2 regions of the Microlunatus phosphovorus NM-1 genome follow, and region 2 is predicted to be linked to the other one. Evidence: riboswitches for the same ligand, from Rfam matches in the RefSeq annotation. Region 2 holds a riboswitch; the other holds the start of a gene.
The links. Region 2 has a riboswitch for fluoride ahead of MLP_RS19215 (universal stress protein). Riboswitches for the same ligand answer to the same signal wherever they lie in the genome.

Region 1 (11,116 bases), 1.5 Mb from region 2:
GGCAGGCACGGCCCGTGACCAGGCCGGTGCGCGGGGTCACATCCGCTGCCGCGGTGGACGTGGTCGTGCCGGGCGCCATCGATGATCAGGCTCGCCCGAGCGGCGGCAACATCTATGATCGGCGACTCTGCCAGGGACTGACCGATGTCGGTTGGGTGGTCCGAGAGCATCGCCTCGCCGGCTCGTGGCCGGTGCCGAACGACACCGATCGAGGGCTGTTGGCGGCGGTCGTAGCGCGCGTGCCGCGGGGTGGGCTGCTGCTCGTCGACGGGTTGATCGCGTCGGCGGCGCCGGATGAGTTGCGTCGGTGCTCGGTTCTGGGGATTCGGCTGATCGTGTTGGTCCATCTGCCGCTCGGTGTCGCGGCACCGCCGGAGAGCGCGGTCGCCACCCGGGAGCGTGCCGTGCTGGCCGGCGCTGACGTGCTGATAGCCACCAGCCGTTGGACCGGTCGCTGGCTTGTCGATCACTACCGGCTGCCCAGCGAGCGCGTACATGTCGCCGAGCCGGGCGTCGCGTCCGCCGGGCTCACCTGGCCGACGGCGGCAGGCGGCCGGCTGCTCTGCGTGGGTGCGCTCGCCCCGCACAAGGGGCAGGACCTGCTGGTGTCGGCGCTGGCCCGGCTCGGCGAGTTCGACTGGCGCTGCGGGCTGGTTGGACCCGAGGCCGAACCGGCGTACGGGCGGTCGGTGCGTGACCTGATCACTTCCTCGGGACTGACCGAACGCGTGGAACTGACTGGCCCGCTGGCACCCGCCGAACTGATGGCACGCTACGCCGAGACCGATCTGGTCGTGGTGCCATCGCGGATCGAGACGTACGGGATGGTGGTCTGCGAGGCGCATGCCCGTGGGATCCCGGTGATCGCCACCCTCGCTGGTGGGCTGCCGGACACGCTCGGTCTGGCCGGCGACGGCAGCGGGCCCGGGCTGCTCATACCGGTCGGCGATCCGGAATCGCTCGCAGACGCCCTGCGGCGGTGGCTGACCGACGAGACGCTGCGTAGCCGGTTGCGAGACGCCGCCGCCGCGCGCCGCCAGATGCTGCCGGCCTGGTCCTCGACCGTCGAGCACATCGACGTGATCCTGAGCGGACTGGTTCCCTGATGCGGGACTCCGGTGCCGCGGATGTGGCCACGATTCCCAGCGGACGGGGCGCCTGATGATGGCGGCCGAGGTCGAGCACGGGAGAGCAAGCGCCGACTGGCTGGCGCTGCGCGAGCCGGCGGATGCCCTCGCTCGTTCCACCCGACTGCTCGATGACCTGCCGCCGCTGCTCCGCCCGAAGTTGCTCGGGTCTGTCGGTGTTGCTCGATCTACAGATCGAGCAACACCGACGAACCCGAGCAACAATCGGAGCCGCCTGATCGTGCACGACCTCGGCAGCGGGACGGGCTCCCAGCGGCGTTGGCTGGCTCCACGGCTGCCCTGGCCGCAGCACTGGGTGGAGCACGATCGCGATGCAGCCCTCCAGACTGAGCCGCTCGCCCCGTCTGTGCCCGCCCGTAGATCTGAGGGGCGCAGCCGGGACAGTGACGATGCTGTGGAGGTCACCCGGTGCACCTGCGATCTGGCCGAGCTGAGCGCTGATCATCTGAAGCACGCGGACCTGATCACCGCCTCGGCGCTGCTCGACGTGCTCACCGCCACGACCATCGACCGGCTGGCCGAGGTGGCCGCCGCTCTCCGAGTGCCGACGCTGCTGACGCTGTCGGTCGTCGGCCGAGTCAGGCTCGGCCCGTCCGACCCGCTCGACCAAGCGGTGCTGGCCGCGTTCAACGAACACCAACGACGCGGCACGGCGGCGGGTCGGTTGCTGGGGCCGGACGCGGTGGCGTACGCGACGCACGTTCTCCGTCGTCGTGGAGCCACCGTCCGATCCGCGTCCAGTCCATGGTCGCTGGGTTCCTCGACCGGGCCGCAGGGCACCCATGACGACCGGGGGAGAGCGCTGCTGGCGGCCTGGTTCACCGGCTGGCTGGATGCGGCGCTCGAGCAGCAGCCGGATTTGGCGACCCGGGCAGCCGACTACCGGCGACGTCGGCGGGCCGAGATCGACGGCCGGCGTCTGGCAGTCACAGTCGAGCACACCGATCTGCTGGCGTGGTGGCCGTGAGCGCCCGGCCGGCCGAGCGGCCGTACACGCTGCTCAGCTGCTGCATCAGCCTCGACGGCTACCTGGACGGCGCCTCCGGGCCGCGCTGGGTGCTGTCCGGTGCCGCCGATCTGGATCGGGTCGACGCCCTGCGAGCCGGCTGCGACGCGATCCTCGTGGGCGCCGGCACCATCCGCCGTGACGATCCCCGGCTGCTCGTGCGCGACCAGGAACGGATCGGCGAACGGTTGGCCCGAGGCCTGAGCGCCTCACCGATCAAAGTGACGCTGTCCAGCAGTGGCGAACTGCCTCCCGAGGCCGCGTTCTTCCGCGCCGGTGACGGACTCAAGCTGGTGTATTGCCCGACCGCGACGGCGGATCGGCTCCGCACTCAGTGCGACGGCCGAGCCACCCTGGTCGAGGTTGGCGAACGGGTCGACGTACGCCGACTGAGCGAGGATCTGTACGCCCGTGGGGTGCGCCGGCTGATGGTCGAGGGCGGCGGCTCGGTCCTCACGCAGTTTCTCGTCGGGGACCTGGCCGACGAACTGCAGTTGGCGGTCGCACCGGTGTTCGTCGGCGATCATCGGGCCCCCAGATTCGTCGGTGAGGGAGACTTTCCGTGGGGACCTGATCGGCGGGCCCGGTTGGTCGAGGCACGTCCGGTCGGCGACGTCGTGCTGCATCGCTATGCGCTCTCCGGCCGGTACGGTCTGCCCTGACTCAGCCGATCCGACCCAACCGACCGAAGCTCAGCAGACCAACCCAGCCGAGATGGACTTCCCCCCGTTTGACGGACACCTGACCTGAGGTGGCCACTGGTCACCAGGGAGGATGTCGTTGTGCCTGCTCCTCACCCGCCTGAGTTCCGCCGTCGTGCGGTCGAGCTTGCTCGTGAGCGGTCCAAGCCAGTTGCTGAGTTGGCGAAAGATCTGGGAATTTCCGAATCGTGTCTGCGTCGCTGGATGGAGCAGTCCGAGACCGACGCTGCCGGTGGTAGCGAGACGGCGTTGACCAGTCGGGAGAAGAAGGAGCTGGTCGAGCTGCGCCGGGATAAACGGCGCCTGGAGATGGAAGTCGAGATCTTGAAAAGGGCGGCCGCCTATTTTGCCCAGGAGAATGTTCTCCCAAAATAGTGTACGGGCTGGTCCATGAAATGGCCGATGACGGGATTGATGTCGCGGTGGCTTGCCGGGTGCTGAATGTGTCGCGGTCGGGATACTACGACTGGCGCGGCCGGCCTGCATCGGCACGGGAACAGGAGAACACGCTGCTGTTGAAGCTGATCGAGGAGATCCATGCCGATGAGGACATGAAGACGTACGGGGCGCCGCGGGTGCACGCCGAGCTGGTCTTGGGGCACGACCTGCAGGTGAACCAGAAGCGGGTCGCCCGGCTGATGCGCCAGGCCGGCATCCAGGGCCTGTACCGGCGGCGTCGGTCGTGGACCACGATCCGGGACCCGCACGCCATCCCCGCCAAGGACCTCGTCAACCGCCGGTTCACGGTGGACGGTCCGAACCGGTTGTGGCTGACCGACATCACCGAGCACCCGACGGTGGAGGGCAAGGTGTACTGCGCCGCGGTCATGGACGCCTGGTCCCGCCGGGTCCTGGGCTGGTCCATCGACGACAACATGCGGAAGGAGCTCGTGGTCGACGCGCTCGGGATGGCGGTGCTGCGGCGCAACCCGATGGACGTCGACAATAACACGATCATGCATTCCGATCACGGGTCGCAATTCACATCGTGGGCATTCAGTCAGAAAGTCTATGATGCCGGGCTGGTGCCGTCGATGGGCAGTGTGGGCGACTGCTACGACAATGCGATGATGGAGTCCTTCTGGGAGAGAATGCAACTCGAGCTGCTCGATTCGCAGGTATGGTTCACCCGGGACGAGCTTGCCAACGCGATGTTTCGATGGATAGAATCATGGTATAATCGGAGACGTCGGCATTCGAGTATTGGAATGCTGTCGCCGATAGAGTTTGAAACCCGTTCCACAGGGTCAGACCGTCCGGGCTGACCCTCAACCCCGAGTGTCCGTGGAACAGGGGGAACCTCAAGACCCTCAGGAGGCCCGATGCACCCGGCGGTTCCAGTCGCCACCATCCGCAGTCAGGTGCCACTGCCGCTGCAATTCGGGGACGGTTTTCGCACGTCGGCACGCGCCATCACCTTCGACGGACTGGTCGACGGTCGCGAGCATCTGGCCATCGGGTTGGGAAATCGCGCCACCGTGCCGGCCGACGCCACGCAATTGGACGTGCCGCTGGTCCGGCCGCACAGCGAGTGCCTGACCGGCGACGTCCTCGGCAGCCAGCGCTGCGACTGCGGCCCTCAGCTCCGAGAAGCGGTCGAGCGAATCGGCGAGACCGGCGGCTATCTGCTCTATCTGCGTCAGGAGGGGCGTGACATCGGCCTGTACGCCAAGCTCGATGCCTATCTGCTGCAGGACCAGGGACTCGACACGTACGCCGCGAATGAGGCGCTCGGCTTCGGTGCGGACGAGCGGCAATATGTGGTCGCGGCGCAGATGTTGTTGGCACTCGGCTGCCCGCGGATCGCGTTGCTGTCCAACAACCCGGACAAGGCCGGTCAGCTCGCCAGACTGGGGATCGAGATCACCGAGGAGCTCCGGACCGGCGTGCATCTCTCGCCCGACAACGCCGACTATCTGGTCGCCAAGGCGGAGCTGGGTGGCCATCAGATTGCGCTCGATCACCGGATCCTCAAGCTCGGCGGTGGCGCGGGCGCATCCGGCGGCTGACCGCACGGCTCCGACAGGCACTGCCGGAGCATGGCTCAGTCAGCGGACCGGGCAGGTTCGCGGGCGGCTGGTGCGCAGAGACCCGCGATGATCGCCAAGACGGCGACGACCCAGAAGGCGTTCAGCAGGCCGATCTGCTCGCCCAGGAAACCGATCAGCGGCGGGCCGATCAGGAAGGCGAAATAGCCGATCGTCGCCACGGCGGCGACGCTGGCCGTCGCGGTCTTCGGGTCGTCGGCGGCGGCGGACATGCCGACCGGGAAACCGAGCGACGCGCCCAAGCCCCAGAGCACCACACCGACGATGGCCACGCCCACGTTCGGGCCCAGGATCACCAGCAGCAGTCCGACGACGGCGAACACCGCAGTCCCCCGCAGCACCGGGACCCGGCCGAAGCGATCCAGCACCTTGCCGCCGAACAGCCGACCGAGTGTCATCGCGGTCACGAAGATGCCGAAGACTGCCGCGCCACCGGCGTTCGAGATCCCGTAGCCGTCCACCATGGACAGGCTCAACCAGTCATTGGCCGAGCCTTCCGCAAACGCCATGCCCAGCACGATGAACCCGATGACGATGATGCGCGGGTCTCGCCAGACCGCCAGTCGAGTTCGCCAGCCTTCCGGGGACGGGGTGTCCGACAGCGGGTCGGCCATCGGATCGACCGCTGCGCCCGGCTGGTCACCGCTCGGCAGGTCACCGGCGCCCGGCGGGTCACCGGCGACCTGGTTCCCCACCGCGTCTTCGGCGGGGTGCTCCGCCGGCTGCAGGAACCGTACGGCGATCCGGCTCGTCACCAGGGAGGCGATCCCGACGCCGATCAGGTGAATGCCGACCGGCACACCGAAGTGCTCCAACAGCGCTCCGAAGCCGGCGCCCGACATGGTGCCGATGCTGAACGCCGCGTGATACATCGGCATCAAGGTCTTGCCGATCTGGCGCTCGTTGGCGGCGGCGCTGAGGTTCATCGCCACGTCACAGATCGAGTAGCCGATCCCGAAGGCCAGCAGTGCTGCGAACAAGATCGCCAGCGAGGGTGTGAAACTGGCGAGCAGGCCGATCAGCACCAAACCTGCCGAGGAGGTCGACAAGCACAGCAGCAGGGTCGGGGTGGCGCCGAGCCTCGCGATCACATGGCTGGACGCGAACAGTCCGAGCACCGCGCCCGTTGCCAGCCCGAAGAGCAGCAGGCCCATCTGGCTGGTGGAGGCGTCGAGGATGTCACGCACGGCCGGGACCCGGGCTGCCCAGCTGGCGAACATGAACCCGCACAGCCAGAAGATCACGAAGACGGCGTTGCGCCAGCGCAGCAGGACGGGATCGACAGCGGTCCGGCCGCTGCCGTTGACGGATGAGGTCACGGGCGGAGCCTCTCGACGAGCTCCTCTGCCTGACGAGCGATCGCCAGTTCTTCGTTGGTCGGCACGACCATGATCTTCACCGGTGAATGATCAGTGGAGATGACCCGCGCATGCTTGGTCGAGGAGGCATTGCGGCCCTCGTCGAGGTGCAGTCCGAAGTGCTCCAGCCCGCTGGTCGCCGCGGCGCGCAGCATTGGGTTGTTCTCACCCACACCTGCGGTGAAGGCGACCGCATCGAGTCGGCCGAGCGTGAACGCGTACGAGCCGAGATAGAGCCGGAGCCGGTGGACATAGACCTCGAAGGCGCGCTTGGCCGCGGTGTCTCCGCGCCGGATGCGCTGGTCGATGGCGCGGAAGTCGTTGTCACCGCACAGGCCCTTCAGCCCGGACTGCTTGTTCAGCAGGGTGTCGATCTCGGCGATCGACAGGTCGGCGACGTTGTGCAGGTACATGTAGATGCTGGCGTCGATGTCGCCACACCGGGTGCCCATCACCAGTCCCTGCAGTGGGGTCAGTCCCATCGACGTCTCGATCGCCCGGCCGCCTCGGACCGCCGAGACGGAGGCGCCGTTGCCGAGGTGGAAGACGATCACGTTGAGATCGGCGACCGGTACGCCGAGCTCGGTGGCGACCTGGCGGGACACGTACTCGTGCGACGTTCCGTGGAAGCCGTACTTCTTGATCTTGTGCTGCGCGGCCAGTTCGGTCGGGATCGCGTACGTGCTCGCTGCCTCCGGCAGACCTGAGAAGAAGGCGGTGTCGAAGACGGCGACGTGGGGTACGTGAAAGCGTTCTCGAGCCGCCCGGATGCCCGCCACCGCCGCCGGGTTGTGCAGCGGCGCGAGAGGACACAGGGCTTCGATCTCGGCCAGCACCGCGTCGTCGATGACTACCGGCTCGGAGAAGCTGGAGCCGCCGTGGACGACCCGATGCCCGACGGCGGTGATGGTGATCTCGTCGAGATTCGGCCCGTATGCGGCGAACTGATCCTGCAGGGCCGCCAACGCGACTCCGTGGTCGTCGATCCGGGTCTCCTCGACGTATTTGTGATCGCCGGTGGTGTGGTTGATCCGTCCGGAGGCCTCGCCGATCTGCTCGATCAGTCCGGACGCCAGCACCTCCCCGGTGTCGGGCACCAGCAACTGGTACTTCAGCGACGAGGAGCCGGAGTTGATCACCAGCACCGTCGGGAGGCCGGTGACCGTGCTCGCTGGACTCATGACCGACCTCCATCGGACTCGATGCTCGCGGCCTGTACCGCGGTGATCGCCACCGTGTTCACGATGTCCTCCACCAGTGCCCCGCGGGACAGGTCGTTGACCGGCCGACGCAGACCCTGCAGCACCGGGCCGACGGCGATCGCATGGGCGCTGCGCTGGACGGCCTTGTAGGTGTTGTTGCCGGTGTTGAGGTCCGGGAAGATGAACACCGTCGCCCGGCCGGCCACCTCGGAGTCCGGCAGCTTGGTTCTGGCGACTTCGGGATCGACCGCCGCGTCGTACTGGATCGGCCCCTCCAACGGCAGCTCGGGACACCGCTCGGCGACCAGCGTGGTGGCGGCCCGGACCTTCTCCACGTCAGCGCCGGAACCGGAGGCGCCGGTGGAGTAGGACAGCATCGCCACCCGCGGCTCGACCCCGAACTGGATCGCGGTCTCCGCCGATGACACGGCGATGTCGGCCAGCTGCTCGGCCGTCGGGTCGGGGATGACCGCGCAGTCGCCGTACACCAGCACCCGGTCGGTCAGGCACATCAAGAACACGCTCGACACGGTGTCGACCCCGGCCTTGGTCTTGACGAACTCCAGGGCCGGTCGGATGGTGTGCGCGGTGGTGTTGACCGCGCCGGAGACCATGCCGTCGGCCAGGCCGAGATGCACCATCATGGTGCCGAAGTAGGAGACGTCGGTGACCACCTCGCGGGCTCGCTCCACGGTCATGCCCCGATGGGCCCGGGCATTGGCGTACTCGGTGGCAAACCGCTCCACCAGATCGGCATCGTGCGGGGAGACGATCGTCGCGTCGGAGATGTCGAAGCCCAACAGCGCGGCGCGGTGCCGGACGCTGGTCTCCTCGCCCAGCAGGGTGAGCCGGGCGACCCCGCGACGCAGCAGGATGGAGGCGGCTTCGAGGATCCGGTCGTCAGTGCTCTCCGGCAGCACGATGTGCTTGTTCGCGGCGCGAGCTCGTTCCATCAACTGGTACTCGAACATCAGCGGGGTCCGGACCTCGGATGCGGACACGTCGATGGCCTTCAGCAGCGCATCGGCGTCGATGTTCTCCGAGAAGAGCCGCCGGGCCGTCTCCAGCTTGCGGGTCGAGGTCTTCGTGATCGGCCCGCGTACGCCGGAGAGCGCGGTCGCGGTGGTGTAGGTGCCCAGCTCGGTGGACAGGATCGGCAGGTTGTGCGGGATGCCGTCGAGCAGCCGCTTGATCTGGTCGTCGATCGGGTAGCCGCCGGTGAGGATCAGACCGGCGAGGGTCGGAAAGGTGCCTGACTGATGTGCCATCAGCAAACCCGGCAGCAGCTCGCCCCGGTCACCGGGGGCGATCACCGTGTCATCGGGGCCCAGCCGGTTGAGCACGTTCGGCAGACTCATCGCAGCCACGATCAGACCGCCCGATTCCCGATCAAGCCAGGCATCGCTGCCCAGCACCAGTTCGGCGTTCACGGCGGCAGCCTGAGCGCGTACGGTCGGGGCGGACAGCAGGGCCGACTCGGGCAGTGCCGCGGTGACCAGGTCGCAATGCTCGGCCAAGGCAGTCCTGGTCGCCTCGAGCGCCTCCGGGGTGGTCCGGTTGGCGATCACGGCGACGGGATGGGCATGGTGCTGCCTCAGCTCGGCGAGCGCGACATCCACGGTCGCCAAGACCTCGTCCGGCGTCCGATCGCGGCCGTGCACGACCAGCACGACGGGGGCACCGAGATTGGCCGCGATCCGGGCATTGATGGTGAGCTCGGTGCCGGTGGAGATGTCGGTGTAGTCCGAGCCGAGCACCAGCACGACATCGAAGCGCTCGGCTAGCCGGCCGAACTTCTCGACCACGGTGTGCATGGCCTCGTCGGGGTCGGTGCGGGCCGTCTCGTACGTCACGCCGATGGCGTCGGCATAGCTCTGGGTGATGCCCGGCTGATGGACCAGCAGGTCGGCGAGCATGTCGAGCCCGTCGTGCACCAGGGGCCGGAAGAAGCCGACGGATCCGACCTCGCGCGTCAGGGTGTCGAGGAGCCCGATCGCGATGGCGGATTTGCCGGTGAGGCCCTCAGGGGAGGCGATGTAGACGCTCCGAGTCATGGTGGTGACCTTATAAGTCGGGGAGCCCGAGCCATGCGGCACTGGCGTCGGTCGTTAGGGTAGCCGTGGCGATGGTGTCCGCCTGAGGATCGTCCTCGAACCGCCGGCCGGCTGATGACCCCTGCGACGAAGCGTCGAGGGAGCCTGCCATGAACCCAGCCGACCTCACCCGGCTCGCCACCCTTGTCCATGCCGACGATCTGCTGCTGCTCGCCTTCGTGCTGTCCGGCGCCGGGATCGGCTTCGCCGAGAAGGCCCAGTCGAGTGCGGTCGCCTACGCGTTGCGGAGAGCCTGCGCGGCAACGGGTTCGGTGTGCTCGGGCTGGTCCAGGCCGCCGGGGATCTGGGTTCGACCGTGGTAGCCGGGCTGCTCTGGTCGATCGTCTCGGCGACCGTTGCCTTCGGGTACGCCGCGCGTCTGGATGGTCGCCTGCGTCCTGGCTTGCATCTCCCTCTGGCACTCGCGGAGCGCAGTGCCTTTCCACATGCGGGGTCGGGGTCCAGGCTGATGGGCACCGACGCTCGGGTCGGTTCTGACGCCTCTCGTGGGACCTCCTATCATCAGGATGCGCGGGAGGTGGAGATCGTTGTCCGAGAACTTGCTGGTCGGTCCCATCATTGCCTCTGAGATGGTGCTACTCGCCGGCCGTCTACTGCACCAGCTCGATGAACGAGCTCAACCAGCCTTCCGTCGGGTCGATCCGGGATGACCGTCCATTGGTACGGCAGGCCGAACGGCGACAAGCTGGTTCTCAGCGCAGCGCCCAGACCCGCTTCCTGGAACAGGTCCAGCGACCCGGAGCAGGTCGCGCTGCGGGAGTACCTGACCGAGACGGTCGCTCAAGCGGTGCCCTTGATCCCACCGACCGGCCCGTGGGCGATGTGCCTCGAGGTCGGCCTTCCCCCGAACCGTGCACTCACCACCGCCGCCGACCTGGACAACTACGCCCTGCCGCTGGCGTCGGCGCTGCCATACGAGCGGCTGGTCTCCGTCTGGTGCAGCAAGAGGCACGCTGAGTCATCGCATCTCGTCATCGGGCCAGCCCAGCTAACGGACCCTCCGTCGCACCAGATCCAGATTCTGACCACAGCATCGACAGACACGGTGAACTACAAGCAGCAGGTGCGTGATGCGTTGTCTGGTACGCCCGAGCTCGTCGAGGGGCCCGTGCGTCTGCAGATCGCATTCGGGGTCGGCCCAACTCGGAACTGGCGGAACCTGTGGAAACCGACCATCGATGCCCTGGATCCTCTGTTGGGACGAACCTACCCCGAACGCGACTGGCATCCTCGCGACGACAAGATCGTCGATCTCGGACTCCACGTGAAGGTCGATTCACGCCTGAGATTCGAGGTCGAGCTGTCGATCGCGGCGGCCTTGACCTGACCGGGAAGCTCATCTCGGCCAGAGCTGCGAGGCTGTGATGTGGTGATGCTATGATGTGCATATGCGCACGACCCTCGATCTCGATCCGGTGGTGCTCAGTGCAGCCAGAGCGAAAGCTGCCGCCGAGCGGATCTCGCTCGGGAAGGCTGTCTCCGAGCTCGCGCTTTCCGGGCTACGAGCCCCGAGTTCGCAGTTCACCACGGCGTCGGGAT
Region 2 (11,116 bases):
ACAAGATCGAGCAGATCCGGCGGGCCACGAGAAATCCGGGTGCCGGGTGCGGGCAGATCCGTTACGTTGCGAACCGTGCCGAACCTAGTTCCCGCCGGTGCTCTGGCAGAGGTGCTGCCCGGGTCCACGTTGGGCTTGTTTGCATCTCCTGATCTCGCGGAACTGGTCGTCCTGCAGCGTTGCTGCTGGGTGTCGGAGGCGATCGTGAACTCGACGCTCGACATCCCTGCGTTGCACGAGACTCAGGATGAGGTGCTGGCTTGGGCCACTGCCTGGACGACGTTGGTCGTCCGCGCGGAGGGTCGGCTCGTCGCGGCAGTCCGCGGGCGGCGAGAGGGGATGAGCTGGGAGATCGGGCGGCTGATGGTGGCGCCCGACCTCGCGGGTCGTGGCATCGGGTCGAGACTGCTCGCAGTGATCGAGTCTCTCGCACCCGACAACGTCACCGAGTTCGCCTTGTTCACCGGCGCCAAGAGTCTTCGGAACATCGCCTTGTACGAGCGCTCCGGGTATCGATTGATCCATGCTTGGGATCCCGATGGACCGGGTCACATCAGCGGGGCCGTCTTCCTGACCAAACTGCGTACGACTGGCTGAACCCTGGAAACGCGATCGCTTGACGCCGCGGGACCATAGGCGACCGGTAGTTGGGCCGCACGGAGTACGCCTCGCGCCCCCGGGCCACAAACGACCGCGAATCGAGCAGAGGGCTCGGACGGTTTGCGCCACCGGGCCACGAACGACATCGGTACCGCGTAGCGCCCGGACATCCGGCGCCCGCGGGCCAAAGGCGACCGGACCAAGCAAGTCGTTACACTCGTCACAGATCGTGAAGTTCTGTCGTTACGAGTGATGGAGTTCGGATGTGACTGACGAGCCGGCTCGAGTTTGGGTTGTGCTGTTGGTGCGGCTGCCGGCTGATCCGGCGAAGCATCGGATGGCGGTCTGGCGTGAACTGCGCCGCTCGGGGGCCATCTCGATCGGACAGGGTGCGTGGGCGCTGCCCGACACACCCGTGGTCCAGTCGCTGATTGATCGAGTCGCGGAGCTCGCCGACCAGGCCAAGGGCTCGCTGCTCGTGTTGCGGGCCGACGGCTGGGATGACGCACAGCGTCAGCGGCTCCAGGATCTGTACGGGGAAGCGCGCAGCGACGAATGGTCGGAGTTCTTGGCCGACTGCGACAAGTATCTGGCCGAGCTGGCGAAGGAGATCCGGATCCGCAAGTTCACCCTGGCCGAGCTGGAAGAGGAAGAACAGAGCCTGGACCGGCTACGTCGCTGGTGCCGCGAACTTCGCGGTCGTGATCTCTTGGATCCCTCGCGCTCGGCCGAGGGTGTGGCAGCACTGCGTCGTTGTGAGGAGGAGTTCGACGGGTACGCGGACCAGGTCTACGCCGCTCTCGGCGGGCTGACGTGACCGCGCAGCAGACCTCGACCCGCCGTACGGCGTGGAGTCTGGTGGTCGGTTTCGGGTTGGTCAGTCTGACCGCGGACATGGTCTACGAAGGGGCGCGGGCGATCACCGGGCCGCTGCTGGCCTCGCTCGGCGCGACCGCTGCAGTCGTCGGTCTGGTCAGTGGACTCGGTGAAGCTGTATCTCTCCTCCTCCGACTCGTGTCGGGTTCATGGGCCGATCGATCGGGACGCTACTGGCGCTGGACGATCGCCGGGTACGCGATCACGGCCGTCTCAGTGCCGGCGCTTGCGATCACACCGTTCCTCGGCGCGGCCGGTCTGGTGGTGGGCTGCCTGCTGATCATCGCCGAGCGCTTCGGCAAGGCGGTTCGGAGCCCCGCGAAGTCGGTGCTGCTCGCCCAAGCCTCGGGCGTCGTGGGGCTTGGCCGCGGCTTCGGCGTGCACAAGGCACTCGACCAACTCGGTGCTTTCGCCGGTCCGCTGCTGGTCGCCGCCGTGATCAGCCTGACCGGCGCGCTCTGGTCGGGACTTGTCGTGCTCGCGATTCCCGGTGCGCTGTCGATCATCGTCTTGCTGGTGCTCCGCCGCGCCAGCAACGACACCGGGACGGCCAGCAACGGGCCGGACAGTCCGACCCCAGGTGTTGTGTCCAACCCGAGTGCCATGCCGATCCCGAGTGCCACCCCGACCGCGCAGCCACTCCCACGGCATCGACTGCCGAGCGAGTTCTGGACCTTCGCCGCAGCCGCCGGGGCCACGACAGCGGGCTTGGTGACGTTCGCTGTCATCGGCTACCACCTGGTCGACGGACGGGTGACCAGTGCTGCGCTCGTACCGGTGATCTATGCCGCGGCGATGGCCGCCGCCGGGGTTGCCGCGCTGGGTACCGGCTTCCTGTTCGACCGGATCCATGCCCGGGTGCTGCTCGTGCTGCCGCTCCTGGTGGCGGCGGTGCCGGTGTTCGCCTTCGCCGACGCGCTGCCCTTGGTCATGGTCGGCGTCCTGGCCTGGGGAGCGGCCAGCGGACTCCAGGACTCGACCGTCAAAGCCCTCGTCGCGGACCTCGTGCCGGCGCCGCGACGAGGCACGGCGTACGGACTCTTCGCCGCCGTCCAAGGGGGTGCGGCCGTCCTCGGCGGTGTCATCGCCGGTGCCTTGTACGACCACTCGACACCCGCACTGATCGCGTACGTCGCCGCCACGCAGCTGATCGCACTCGTGCTGTTGGTGCGGACGCTGCGCCGTCCGCCGGTCTCGCCGCGCTGACCTCCCGCCGAGAGGGGGAAGCGCTCAGTCTTCTGGAAGGGGTCGGCTTCTGGAATGGGTCGGCCGAAGGCATCCAGGGTGATCGCATCCGGCTCTGGACCACCGCGGTGGCGGTTCTTCTCCCGGGGATGCCCCGATCGAGGCCGCTTGCCAAGCCCGACTACAGACTGAGCCCGAGCGCGAGACCGCCGGCGGCGGCGCCCGTACACAGCACCAGCATGCCGAAACCGTTGATCAAGCCGGCCCGCCACCGGCCTTCCTCGACCAGGCGCACCGTTTCCACACTCGCTGTGCTGAAGGTCGTGTAGCCGCCCATCATCCCGGTCCCGACGATCAACTGCCAGTAGTGCGAGGCCACCTGACCCAGGACGAGCCCGACGAGCAGCCCAAGCACCAGGGACCCGGTGATGTTGATGATCATGGTCGCGTACGGGAAGCTCGGCGGTGTGCGGTGTCGGACTGCGCCGTCGACGATGAAGCGCAGCGCCGCGCCGATGCCGCCGGCTACGCAGACTGCCAGGAACTCGAGGATCATGAGGCCGACCTCGCGATCCGCGGGCGCACCAGATGACGAGCGGTGGCGATGCCGGCAACCGACGCCAGCCCACCGATGATCACTGTGCCGACGCCGTACGCCACGGCGATCACCGGGCTGGCCAGCGCCAGCGTGACGCTGTCCGCGGCCAAGGTGGAGTAGGTCGTGAACCCGCTGATCACACCGGTGCCGATCCCCAGCCGGAGCCGGCGGCTCCAACCGTGATCGGGGCCGAACTCCGACAAGGCCTCCAAGAGCAGGCCAAGGAGGAAGGCGCCCACGAGATTGACGGTGAGGATTGCGACGGGCACCCCGGCGACCGGTGGCATGAGCAACATCAGGCCATAGCGCAGACCGGTGCCGATGGCACCGCCCGCGGCAACCAGAGCGATATTGGCGGGGGAGCGGTGCGCTGCCCGTGGACGTCGGGACTTGGGTCGCTCGGTGACCAGTTCACTGTCGAACGGCGGCGACTCCTGGTGTTTCGGTTCCCGACGCTTCACGTCTTGCCGATGGTTCGCTTCCCCGTGGCTCACTTCTCGGTGGCTCACTGCTCGTCCTCCCAGGGCAGCGGTCCCTCGGCGTGTGCCGTGAGTGGCACCACCACCACGGGGATGGTCTGCCGGTGGGCGAGATGCACCGCGACCGAGCCGCTGAAGTACTCCCGCACACTCGCCCGGACCCCGGAGCGGGTGCCGACCACGATCAATTCGGCGCGAACCAGCTCCGCCAGGCGCGCGATGGCCCGCGCCACCTCGCCGGCCAGCTCGACAGTCCGCACCGAGATGCCCTGGTCGCCCACGAGCCGGTCGATCCGTGCGGCCAGTTCGGGGTCGAACTGGGCACAGATCCACTCTTGGGCATCCGGATCCAGCGGTCGGGCCTCGACGGTTCCGTCGGGATGCTCCTCGACGACATAGGCCGAGGTATCCACGTGGGCACAGACCAGCTCGACATCCAGCGAGCGGGCCAGCCAGGCCGCCGTACGGATGACTGAATCGGGCTGGTGAGAGGTCACCGCGATGACCACGCTGCGATGGGGTGGGGACTGGCTCATGGGCATGCTCCTCAGACGCGAACGATCGTCTCAGGAGTCATCAGCCCTGCGGGGCGGTTCGGGGAGCTACCCCTGGCGGACGCCATCGCCGCGATTCACTATATACGCGATGTACGCGGCTGACCCGCGGGCCCCATGTGACCTCAGGCCTGAGCAAGGGCCTCCACCGGGTGGGCGCGGGCGGCCCGACGCCCGGGAAGCACGGAGGCGACCGCACCGGCCACCACGGCAGCCCCGAGCACGATCACCGTCTGCGGGATCGAGATCGCGAACCGAGTCACGGCAAAGCCGGCCTCGCCCGCCATGGCCGCGGTGCCGACCATGCCGAAGCCGATGCCGGCGAGCACCCCGACGGCGGCGCCGATGAGAGCCAGCAGGATGGCCTCCGCAGCGAGCATCGAGCGCAACTGCCGCCGCTGCAGCCCCAGGGCTCGCAGCAAGGCCGACTCATGGCTCCGCTCGATCACCGACAGCGCCAGCGCATTGCCCAACCCGACGACCGCGATCACGACCGCGACGGCGGTCAGCGCGGTGCTGATGGCCAACAACTGATCAAGCACTTTGCTGATGGCCGCCACATCCAGCAGCGAGCCGGAGACCTCCAGTCCGGTCTGCCGATCGGCGATGGTCCGCACGTCGTCCATCAATGCCGCCGGGTCGGCGTCAGGCTGGGCAGTGGCCCAGACCGCGGTGATCGGCGCGTCGGGCGCCAGTTTGTGCAGCGCGTCCGAGGTGATCGCCAGCGCGCCGGCATCCGCGACATCGCTGGCCCGCAGGACGAAGGAGTGCGATCTGCCGCCGATCCGGATCTCGACCCGGTCACCGGGATTCTTGCGGATCATCTCCAAGGTGAAGGGGTGCACCAGCGCGGTGTTGTCATCGAGAACGTCGAGTCCGCCGGCCACCACCGAGCCGGCATCGGGGCCCAGCCCGTCCAGCCGTACGGTGCCGTTACCGACCTGCGTCTCCGCCGATGGGACGGTGATCGCGGCGCGGATGCCGGGCAGCTCACGCACTTCCCGGGGCACCGAGTTCGGGAGTGCGCCGGACTGGGATCGGACGATGACATCGACCGGGAACTCGTGGTGCAGGGACGCCTCCGTGCTGCTCTTGATGCTGGCGGCGCCCACCTGCAGCGTCACGATCAGGCCTACGCCCAACATCAAGGCCGTGCACACCGCAGCGGACCGGCTGGGATTGCGGACCAGGTTGGCGCTGGCGAGTCGGACGGTCGGCCGGCTCCGTTGCAGCAGTCGTGCGAGACCTCGCAGCAACGGCGGGAGGAACAGCGGTGCCAGCGCGATGATGGCGGCGGCCGCCAGTGCGGATCCTGCGATGCAGAGCACCAGGGTGCCGCTGCCGCCGCGGATCAGTCCGGCGGCGATGGCGGCGACCCCGCCCAGGCCCAGAGCGCCACCGACGACCGCTCGAATCCGGCCCGCTCGTCGGGCGGCCCCCGGCTCGGACACGGGTCGCAAGGCGTCGAGCGGAGTCACGACCATGGCCCGTCGCGCGGGAGCCAGCGCCGACAGCACGGTGATCACCACACCGGCGAGCCCGGTGAGCAGCACCAGCCCGATCCGTACCTCGAGTCCGCTGGACAGTGACCCCGTCGCCGCAGCCCCCACGGCAGCCACGCCGATGCCGATCAGCGCACCCAACAGCGCGCCTAGGACACCAGCGCCGGCTGCCTCGAGCAGGAGGTTGCGGCGTACCTGGGCGCGCGTGGCGCCGACGGCGCGCAGCAGTCCGATCTGGCGGCGCCGCTGGGCGACGACAATGGCGAAGATGTTGGCGATGATCATGGAGCCGACCAGGGCGGCGATGCTGCCGAAGGTGAGCAGCAGATAGCGGATCACGTCGACGCCGCCAGTCACCATCTCGAGCCGCTGCTGGGCCAGGTCGGCAGACGTGACGACATCGGTATCGGCCGGAAGCTGGGTCCGCAGTGTGCTCGCCAGCGTGGGAGGATCGACACCGGGACGGGCGATCACCAGATATTCGACGCCGCCGTCGGCCAGTATCGGTGAGGAGGCCGGCGCGAAGGCGGTGCTCTGCATGCTCGCGAACAGTGAGGCGGACTCGTCGATCAGACCGGTGAGGCGCAGCTGCCGGTCTTCTCCGGCGCCACCTATGCCGCGTACGCCGATGGTGTCGCCGACAACTGCCTTCGCCCGCTCTGCAGTCTGCCGGCCGATGATGATCTCATCGGCGATCCGGGGCCAGGAACCGTCGTGCAAGGTCATCCAGCGCAGTCGCGCATCGCCCGGCAAGGTGGTGACCATCAGCAGTGTGTTGCGGCCGCCGAGGGTTGCCTCCAGCGCGGTGTTCCGGGATGCCTCGACGTGCTCCACTCCGGTCGTCTTCGCGATCGTGGGCGTGAGGTCACGTTCGGTCGTCGGCAGGACGACCACGCTGCTGCCGGCTGTCTGGGCGGAGACCGCCCGTCGGATCGCGGCAGCCTCGGTGTCGACGAAGACCAGGCTGGCGACCACGAAACCGACGCTGAGTGCGACCGCCAGCACGATGCCGAGCAACCGGGTCGGATGGGCCCGTACCTCGGAGAGCGTGACCCGCAGCATCTCAGGCACCGACCTGGCTCAGCTCGACCCGGATCGAGTCGGCGTCGGGATGATCGAGGTCGCCGACCAACTGTCCGTCGTTGATCAGCAGCGCCCGGTCCGCGTAGGCGGCCGCGGCCGCATCGTGGGTGACCATCACGATTGTCTGACCGAGTTCCCGGCTGGCCATCCGCAGCTGCGCGAGTAATGCCTGGCCGTTGACCGAGTCCAGGGCGCCGGTGGGCTCATCGGCGAAGATCACGTCCGGTTCGGTGATCAGCGCCCGAGCGATCGCCACCCGCTGCTGCTGCCCGCCGGAGAGCTCACTGGGTCGATGTTGCAGCCGGTCGGTGAGGCCGAGCGACGCCACCACGCTCTGCAATCGCTGGTCATCGACTCGGCGGCCGGCCAGGTCGAGCGGCAGCAGGATGTTCTGCCGTGCCGTCAGCGTGGGCAGTAGGTTGAACGACTGGAACACGAAGCCCACCCGGTCTCGGCGGAGCTTGGTCAGCTCGGCATCGCGGAGCTGGCTGATCTCGTGTCCACCAAGGAAGATCCGTCCGCTGGTGACCGAGTCGAGGCCGGCCAGGCAGTGCATCAGGGTGGACTTGCCGGACCCAGACGGTCCCATGATCGCGGTGAAGGTGCCGCGCGGGATGACCAGGCTGATCCCGTCCACCGCCCGGACGCTCCGCGCGCCGGTGCCGTAGGTCTTGGTGAGATTCACAGCACTGACGGCGATCGTGGTCGCGACGCTGGGCTGCTCGAGTGGTAGCGCGGTGAGGAACATGTCGATCAGCCTCGTCGGCACCGACCCGGCGTGACATCGGAGCACGGTCGGGACCTGTTCCGCCCGTGATCAGACCACGGGCTGATCGTGATCAGCCCGCGCGCGGTGCCAGCCCCGTCTCGTACGCGAACAGCACCAGGCCGACTCGGTCCCGGATGCCGAGCTTGGAAAGCAGCCGGCCGATATGGGTCTTCATCGTGCCCTCGGCCAGATAGAGCCGCTGACAGATCTCGGCGTTGGTCGCACCATCGGCGATCTCCACCAGAACGTCGATCTCGCGTTCGGTGAGCACCGACAGCCGTGAGTCCGGGCCGCTCGGCGGCGAGGTCGCCGGCAGCGTCGGCAGGACATGCTCGAGCAGTCTCCTGGTTGCGCTCGGTGCGACGACCGCATCCCCGGCGGCGACATTGCGGATGGCCGAGAGCAGCTCGGTCGGACGGGCGTCCTTGAGTAGGAAGCCGCTGGCCCCGGCTTGCAGACCCGCGTAGACGTACTCGTCCAGATCGAAGGTGGTCAAGATCAAGATCTTGGGTGGCTGTGGTCTGCCGAGGATGCACCTGGTGGCCTCGATGCCGTCCATCCGCGGCATTCTGATGTCCATCAGGACCACATCGACCTGTTGTCGGGCGAGCGCATCCACCGCCTGCTGACCGTCGGCCGCTTCACCGACGACCTCGAGATCGTCCTCGGCATTGATCAACAGGGCAAATCCGCTGCGGACCAGTGCCTGATCATCGACCAGGAAGACGGTGATCATGAGCTGCTCCCAGATACAGGGCCGGTCGTGGTGGTGGCGGGCAGGGGGATCGAGGCTCGGACAACGAAGCCGCCGCCCGGCCGCGGCCTGGCATCGAGCCTGCCGTGCATCAACGACACCCTTTCGGCCATGCCGCGGAGTCCGTGCCCGGGCTCTGGGGCTGCGCCGGCTCGGCTGTCCGTGGCGGCATGGTGTGCGGCCGCGCCGCGGCCGTCGTCGCTGACCTCGATCTCGATCGAAGCAGGCAGATAGTCGATCCGGATCTGAGCGGTCGCCGCCGGCCCGGCATGCTTCAACACGTTGGTGATCGACTCCTGTACGACCCGATAGACGGTGAGTCCGATGGCCGCCGGGACGGCCGGAGTCGTGCCCCGGACGAGGAGTTGGAAGCGATCACCGGAGCGAGCCACCAGTTCGGCGAGATCTCCCAGGCCGGGGGAGGGCAGATAGCTGGCCTCTGCGGAACCGCCACGGAGGACGTCGACGATGCGGCGCATCTCTGCCAGGGAAGTACGCCCGGTCTCCGCGATCGTGTCCAGCACTTCGGCTCCTACCTCCGGCCGTTTCAGCACCACCGCCCGGCCGCCCTCGGCTTGCACGACGATCACCGACAGGGAGTGGGCCACGATGTCGTGCAGTTCCCGGGCGATCCGGCTCCGCTCGTCGATGGCGACCGCACGGGCCCGCTGCTCCTGCTCCGACTGCTGCAGCCGTAGTCGCTCCAGCTCGGCCTGGGCGCGCTGGCGGCGGTTGATCTGCTGTTCCCGGAGCTGGCGCCCGAGCAGATAGGCGCCGGTCACGATGGCAGCGCAGGCCGTCGCCGTCACCGCGAAAGCGATCGGATTGTCGGTCAGACCGCTCCATCTGGCCGGCCCGATGACTGCGCCGGCAAGTCCGATCCACAAGGCGACGAGGCCGGTTCGAGGGCTGGCGTTGCGGGTGACCGCATACACGATCATCGGCACGACGACGATGCTCAGCGTCGGAGTCGGCAGGTAGTAGACCTGCAACAGACTCGCTGTGGTCGCCCAGGCGAGCGCAACCCGGGGGTGGCTGCGGCGCACCAGCAGCGAGGAGGTCAGCAGGAGCGACAGCACCATGGCGTCCCGGCCCCAGGGATCGCTGGCCGGCACACAGATCCCGGTGACCAGGCCGGCGAGGATGAGGTCGAGGGCCCAGCTTCGGCCACGGGCGACCGGCAGGTCAGGGTCTCTCACGCGATCGCCCGAGCTGGTCATGTCGTGCGCCAGCCTAGGGCTGTTGCTCTCATCAGACATCAGACCAGAGTCCTACATCAGCCCGCACGGGCCTCGGTGCCGCTGGCATGTTGCACCGTGGCCCGCAGAAGCTGAGCGATTCTGCCGGGATGTCACGGCAAGATCGCACACCTTGTTCGCCGCCACCTCAAGCTTCGATCGGAGACAGCCTGAGTTCGGTCACGTTCGAGAGAGTTGGCGGACGCGGTTCCCCCAGCCCGGCCGTTCGACGACGGCATCGCGAGAGATGTAGGCAGCATGCAGCCCTGCCGCGAGTGCGCCGTCGATGTCGGTCTTCGGATTGTCACCGACCATCAACACCTGGTCCGCAGGCAGACCCAGAGCGGCACAGGCAGCCGCGAAGGCCAGCGGAGGCGGTTTGGGAGCAGACAGTTCCTCGGAGACGCACACCACCGTAAGGGAATCGTTCGTTGTCAGCTGACTTGCACGAGCGCACGATGGAGGCATGACACAAACGGCGCCTCGCGCGGAGCCGGTCGCCGCCAGTTCCGCAGCCGAAGTCAGAGCCGGCTGGGGCTGGCTGTGTGGCGCGATCGGCGGAGTGGCCGGGATGGCGGTCGCCGATCTGACGGCGTACCTGATCGCTCCGGCCGGCTCCCCGGTGGCCGCCGTGGGTTCCATGATCATCGACCTGCTGCCGGCGGGTTTGGTCAACTGGGGCAAGGAGACGCTCGGCACCGCGGACAAGCCAGTGCTGCTGGTGATCGTCGCGCTCGGCGTGCTGGGCCTCTGTGGGCTTGCCGGGCGACTCGAGCAGCGACGGCGGTACGCGGGTGGGCTGGTCTTCGCCGGCGTGGCTGCCATCGGGATCGGGGCCGTGCTGACCGGCGATCAGGCATCGCTTGACGCGATCGTGCCCACGGTGCTCGGACTCACGGTCGGCTATCTGGTGCTGCGGCTCCTGCTGAGTCGCCTGGCCGACTGGTCATCGGCGACTGCCCCGGCAGCCGGATCAGAGACTGCCGATCCGCTGGAGCCGACGCTCGCCCGGCGTAGCTTCCTGATCTGGACCGCGGTCGTCGGAACCGTCGCCATTGCCAGTGCAGTCGCGGGACGGTTGCTGATCGCGACGGCCGGGGCGGTGGAGGAGGCGCGGTCACGATTTCGGCTGCCGATCCCGACCCGACGCGACCCGATCCCGGCCGGCGCTGACTTGGGGGTGGACGACCTGTCGCCTTACCTGACGCCCAATGCGGACTTCTATCGCATCGATACGGCCCTGCAATTGCCGATCATCGCCGCCGCCGACTGGTCCCTCACGGTCACGGGCATGGTGGAGCGTGAGGTCACCATCTCCTTCAGCGACCTGATTGCCAAGCCGTTGGTCGAGCACGTCACGACACTGACGTGCGTCTCCAACGAGGTCGGCGGAGATCTGGTCGGCAATGCGGTCTGGCTGGGCTACCCGATTCGCGAGTTGCTGGCGCAGGCGGGCGTGCAAGCCGGGGCTGACATGG

Region 1: it holds a riboswitch for fluoride, as region 2 does, so the genes downstream of both, MLP_RS00635 (hypothetical protein) here and MLP_RS19215 (universal stress protein) in region 2, are expected to answer to the same signal.

Annotation. Positions count from the first base shown of each region.
Region 1 covers NC_015635.1:135,439-146,554, forward strand. The annotation lists gene MLP_RS00590 (glycosyltransferase family 4 protein) at 15-1,106, shown strand; gene MLP_RS00595 (hypothetical protein) at 1,162-2,115, shown strand; gene MLP_RS00600 (RibD family protein) at 2,106-2,816, shown strand; gene MLP_RS00605 (transposase) at 2,937-3,230, shown strand; gene MLP_RS00610 (IS3 family transposase) at 3,251-4,120, shown strand; gene MLP_RS00615 (GTP cyclohydrolase II) at 4,178-4,864, shown strand; gene MLP_RS00620 (MFS transporter) at 4,900-6,222, opposite strand; gene MLP_RS00625 (acetate/propionate family kinase) at 6,219-7,442, opposite strand; gene pta (phosphate acetyltransferase) at 7,439-9,517, opposite strand; fluoride riboswitch at 9,576-9,648, shown strand; gene MLP_RS00635 (hypothetical protein) at 9,667-9,879, shown strand; gene MLP_RS00640 (hypothetical protein) at 10,224-10,904, shown strand; gene MLP_RS00645 (hypothetical protein) at 10,966-11,116, shown strand, end outside.
Region 2 covers NC_015635.1:4,270,701-4,281,816, reverse strand. The annotation lists gene MLP_RS28370 (GNAT family N-acetyltransferase) at 76-597, shown strand; gene MLP_RS19235 (Chromate resistance protein ChrB) at 866-1,417, shown strand; gene MLP_RS19230 (MFS transporter) at 1,414-2,682, shown strand; gene crcB (fluoride efflux transporter CrcB) at 2,843-3,217, opposite strand; gene MLP_RS19220 (fluoride efflux transporter FluC) at 3,214-3,720, opposite strand; gene MLP_RS19215 (universal stress protein) at 3,765-4,274, opposite strand; fluoride riboswitch at 4,299-4,373, opposite strand; gene MLP_RS19210 (FtsX-like permease family protein) at 4,418-6,856, opposite strand; partial or broken gene MLP_RS19205 (ABC transporter ATP-binding protein) at 6,858-7,622, opposite strand; gene MLP_RS19200 (response regulator transcription factor) at 7,717-8,382, opposite strand; gene MLP_RS19195 (sensor histidine kinase) at 8,379-9,659, opposite strand; gene MLP_RS26640 (HAD-IA family hydrolase) at 9,819-10,106, opposite strand; gene MLP_RS19185 (molybdopterin-dependent oxidoreductase) at 10,105-11,116, shown strand, end outside.